Regions from separate parts of the Streptomyces sp. NPDC001717 genome, predicted to be linked through region 1. Evidence: riboswitches for the same ligand, from Rfam matches in the RefSeq annotation. Region 1 holds a riboswitch; the other holds the start of a gene.
What was found. Region 1 has a riboswitch for cobalamin ahead of ACFYZL_RS11280 (5-methyltetrahydropteroyltriglutamate--homocysteine S-methyltransferase). Riboswitches for the same ligand answer to the same signal wherever they lie in the genome.
Positions count from the first base shown of each region.

Region 2: linked by a shared signal. The riboswitch ahead of ACFYZL_RS20585 (energy-coupling factor ABC transporter permease) and the one ahead of ACFYZL_RS11280 (5-methyltetrahydropteroyltriglutamate--homocysteine S-methyltransferase) in region 1 are both predicted to bind cobalamin.

Region 1 covers NZ_JBIAUK010000004.1:374,699-376,891, forward strand. Annotated here, with positions in the region: partial or broken gene ACFYZL_RS11275 (SDR family oxidoreductase) at 1-194, opposite strand, end outside; partial or broken gene ACFYZL_RS11280 (5-methyltetrahydropteroyltriglutamate--homocysteine S-methyltransferase) at 196-861, opposite strand; cobalamin riboswitch at 1,044-1,270, opposite strand; gene ACFYZL_RS11285 (acyl-CoA dehydrogenase) at 1,505-2,193, shown strand, end outside.
Region 2 covers NZ_JBIAUK010000012.1:60,663-62,855, reverse strand. Annotated here, with positions in the region: gene ACFYZL_RS20590 (energy-coupling factor ABC transporter substrate-binding protein) at 1-320, opposite strand, end outside; gene ACFYZL_RS20585 (energy-coupling factor ABC transporter permease) at 317-997, opposite strand; cobalamin riboswitch at 1,027-1,222, opposite strand; gene ACFYZL_RS20580 (flavodoxin family protein) at 1,242-1,991, shown strand; gene ACFYZL_RS20575 (hypothetical protein) at 1,994-2,193, opposite strand, start outside.

The sequences.
Region 1 (2,193 bases):
TCGTGCTCCGCGCACACCACCTCGTACCGCAGGGACTCGGCGAGCGGCCGGGCGAGGGCGGCGGGCACGGGGGTGACCAGGCCGATCCAGTGGCTGGACAGGCCCGGGGTGAGCATGGGGACGGGCACGATCAGCCGCTTCGGGAGCCCGGCGACGGACGCGTACCGGACCATCATGTCGTGGTAGGTGAGGATGGTCCTGGACCAGGGCCGGTTCGTCGAGCTGGACCCATTCGGCGCCCGCGGCGCGCAGTTCGGCGAGGACCTCGGCGTAGACGGGCAGCAGCCGGTCGAGCAGGGTCAGCGGCAGGAAGCCGGCGTCGACGCCGGGTGCGGGCTTGGCGAGGAGCAGGTACGTCACGGGGCCGACCAGGACCGGGCGGGCGGTGTGGCCGAGGGCGAGCGCCTCCTTCAACTCGCCCACCTGCTTGGCGGGGTCGGCGCTGAACACGGTGTCGGGGCCGAGTTCTGGCACCAGGTAGTGGTAGTTCGTGTCGAACCACTTGGTCATCTCGAGCGGCGCCACGTCCTGCGTGCCGCGCGCCATGGCGAAGTACCCGTCGAGGGCGTCGGCTTCGACGGCGGCGCGGTGGCGGGCGGGGATCGCGCCGACCATGACACTGGTGTCCAGGACGTGGTCGTAGTACGAGAAGTCGCCGGTCGGGACCTCGGTGATGCCCGCCCCGGTCAGCTGCGCCCAGTTGGCCCGGCGCAGGTCGCGGGCGGTCTCCCGGAGGGATTCGGCGCTCGTGCGGCCCTTCCAGTAGCCCTCGACGGCCCTCTTCAGCCGGCGGTCCGGCCCTTGCCGGGGGTAGCCGTGGACGGTGGCCCGTACTGCCGCGGCTGCGGACTTGGTGGTCACGGAACTCTCCTTCGCGAGCGTGTCTCCATGGACCCGGTGGGGCCGAGGGCGCGAAGGGGTGCCGGAACGGGCGGACCTTCGTGGTCGCGCACGTCCGGCTGTTTCCGGGTACGCGACGGGGAGGTCCCGTCCGAGGTGCACGCCGACCCGCCCACGAGGTCACCGGGAGGCCGTGCGCGGTCGATCGCGCACGGGCAACGGGCAGGTCTTCGGACTCGCGGGCACGCCTGCCGGTCTCCCGGCGGGCACCTACTGGCCGTCGCTTCCCAGGACCGGCTCCGGTCCCAGTGCGTATGACGGCGGTCGTTCCCGCTCACCGCTGCGGGGCAGTCCCGGATTCCCACCGGGTTCCCTCTTGCGACGCGTCCCGCCTGGCGGACGGGGGCGAACCAGCTGCGTGGCCCACCTTAGGTCGACTGCACCGGAAGTGGGGACGGGTTGGCGCATGTCGGACCGTGAGCTGCGACACGGCCCCCGACCGTCTCTCGTTCCAAGACGGACGTGTCCACCATTCGGCCATGGTCTTGCCGAGCCGGACGCCTTCGGAGAGTATTCCTATCAATCCGATAGGGAATGTGGGATTCGGCTGGACGGCATCCGGTGCCCGGCCGAGACCGCCCGACGACGCTCCGGAGTAGCCCACATGACCACCGCCGTCCGGTCCGCCGAAGAGCAGCGCCACGTCCTCCTGCGCACCGCTCGCGACGTGGCGGACGACCTCGCCGCGGACGCCGTCGCCCGCGACCGGGCGGGCAGGCCGCCGGTCGACGAGACGGCGCGGCTGCGCGAGGCCGGCCTGCCGGCGGCCCTCACCCCGCCCGGGCCGGACCGCGGGACGGACTGGCACACCGCGTGCGCCGTCATACGGGAGATCTCCGCGGCGGACGGATCGGTCGGCGAGGTGCTCGCCCGCCACTACGCGCACGCCTGGAGCGCGCGCTTCTACTCCGGCCTCCTCCAGGCCGCCGACGTGGAGGCGGCGTCGGTGCGCGGGCAGTGGTTGTGGACCGGCTCGGTGCGCAATCCGACGCCCGACGACGACTCCGCCGGACCGGACCTCGCGCTGCGGCCCCGCGGCTCGGGCTACGTCCTGAACGGCCGCCGGTCCGTGCACACGGCGGCGGCCGTCGCCGACCGGATCGTGCTGGACGCCGTCTGTACCGGCACCGGTGACGTCCTGGTCGTACGGATCCCGCCCGGCGCGCAGGGCGTGACCGTGGAACCCGCCCACGACCGCCTCGGCCAGCGCGTCGCCGGCGCGGGCGACCTCGTCCTCGAAGGGGTCGCCGTCACGCCCGAGCAGGTGCTCGGGCGCAGGCCCCACGACGAGGA
Region 2 (2,193 bases), on a different contig from region 1:
GCTGCCAGGCCCGCGGCAGCGGCGGCAGCGCCCTGTCGGCGGCCCTTGCGGAGGCCGAAGTAGTACGCCAGCACGCCGGCGCCCAGCGCCGCCTGGAGGGCGAACAGGGCCGATTCGATCTCCGCCGACGGGGGTTCGTACAGCGGCGAGAACCAGGGCTCGTAGTCCGGCTTCAGCTCGGTGATGGCCGCCTCGGCCTGCGCGTCGGCGCCCGTGAACGGCTCCTCCTTGCCCTCGCCGAGACCCAGCGCGAGCGGGAGCACGGCGAGCGCCGCCACCAGGAACAACAGCAGGGCGTTGATCTTCGCGTTCCTGCTCACCGGGCCACGGCCTCCTTCGTCTTCGCGACGCCGAGGCGGATCAGGTCCGACCGGCTCGACCGCATCAGCAGCCGCATCACCAGCACGGTCAGCAGCCCCTCGCTCACCGCGAGCGGGATCTGCGTCACCGCGAAGATCCCGCCGAACTTCCCGAGCGCGCCGAGGAAGCCCGTGCCCGGGTCCGGGAAGGCCAGCGCCAGCTGCACCGAGGTCACGCAGTAGGTGACCAGGTCGGCGACGAAGGCACCGAAGAACACGGTCACCATCAGCGGCACGTCGAGGCCCCGCAGCAGCCGGTAGATCCCGTAGCCCGCCCACGGCCCGGCGATGGCCATCGAGAAGACGTTGGCGCCGAGGGTGGTCAGCCCGCCGTGCGCCAGCAGCAGCGCCTGGAAGAGCAGGGTGATCGTGCCCAGCACCGCCATGACCGGCGGCCGGAACAGGATCGCCCCGAGTCCGGTGCCCGTCGGGTGTGAGCAACTGCCGGTCACCGACGGAATCTTCAGCGCGGACAGGACGAAGGTGAACGCTCCGGACGCCCCGAGCAGCAGCGTGCTCTCCGGATTGGCCTTCACCTCACGGGTGAGGGCGCGGACCCCGTGTACGACAAAGGGGGCGGACGCGACGCCCCAGGCGACCGCGTGCCATGGGGGAAGGAACCCCTCGGCTATATGCATGAGTAGGGAAGACCTCTCCAGCACCTCGTGGATGGACAGCGCGCCCCGGCCGGTCTCCTGGCTCACGGGTGCTGATGCCCGGGCCCCGCCTTCCCGGGGCCGTACGGTCTCCCGCGCGGTCCCAGTGGCTTCCCGTAGGAGTGGAGCCGGACTTCCCGATCACAGTGGCGAGGGCCGCACCGGTTTCCCACCGGTTTCCCGAACACCAAGGCCCACTGACCCTATCCCGTCCGGGTGCGGCCCGATGGCGCCACCTCCCGACCCCGGCCAGGCTGGGGGAGTGACTGCCGAACCGGATTACTCGAACCTCTCCGCCCTCTTCGTGAACTGCACGCTCAAGCGATCGCCCGAGGTCAGCAACACCGAGGGCCTGATCGACAAGAGCCGGGCCGTCATGGAATCGGCCGGAGCCCGCACTTCCGTCATCCGTGCCGTCGACCACGACATCGCGACCGGCGTCTGGCCGGACATGACCGAACACGGCTGGGAGACCGACCAGTGGCCGGTGCTCTACAGCCAGGTCATGGACGCCGACATCCTCGTGCTCTGCGGCCCCATCTGGCTCGGCGACAACAGCTCCGTGATGAAGCAGGTCATCGAACGGCTCTACGCCTGCTCCTCGATCCTGAACGAGCACGGCCAGTACGCCTATTACGGGCGGGTCGGCGGCGCGCTCGTCACCGGCAACGAGGACGGCGTCAAGCACTGCGCCATGAACGTCCTCTACAGCCTCCAGCACCTCGGCTACGCGATCCCGCCGCAGGCCGACGCGGGCTGGATCGGCGAGGCCGGACCCGGGCCGTCCTACCTCGACCCGGGCTCGGGCGGCCCCGAGAACGACTTCACCAACCGCAACACCACCTTCATGTCGTGGAACCTGATGCACCTGGCCGCCCTCCTCAAGGGCGCGGGCGGCATCCCGGCCCACGGCAACCAGCGCTCCCTGTGGGACGCCGGCTGCCGCTTCGACTTCCCGAACCCCGAGCACCGCTAGGTTCAGCGGGCGATGTCCACGACGAACCGTTCCGGGGAGTGCAGCGGGAAGGCGCGGTAGTAGGGCAGCGTGTCGAAGGCGGCGCCGAAGGTCACGTACCCCTCGAAGTCCCCGGTCAGCGCGATGCCCTTGAGCTTGGGCAGGTCGATCCTCTGCAGCCGGGGCCCGAGGTAGACGTTCCCGCCCGCGTCGTCGTGGGCGG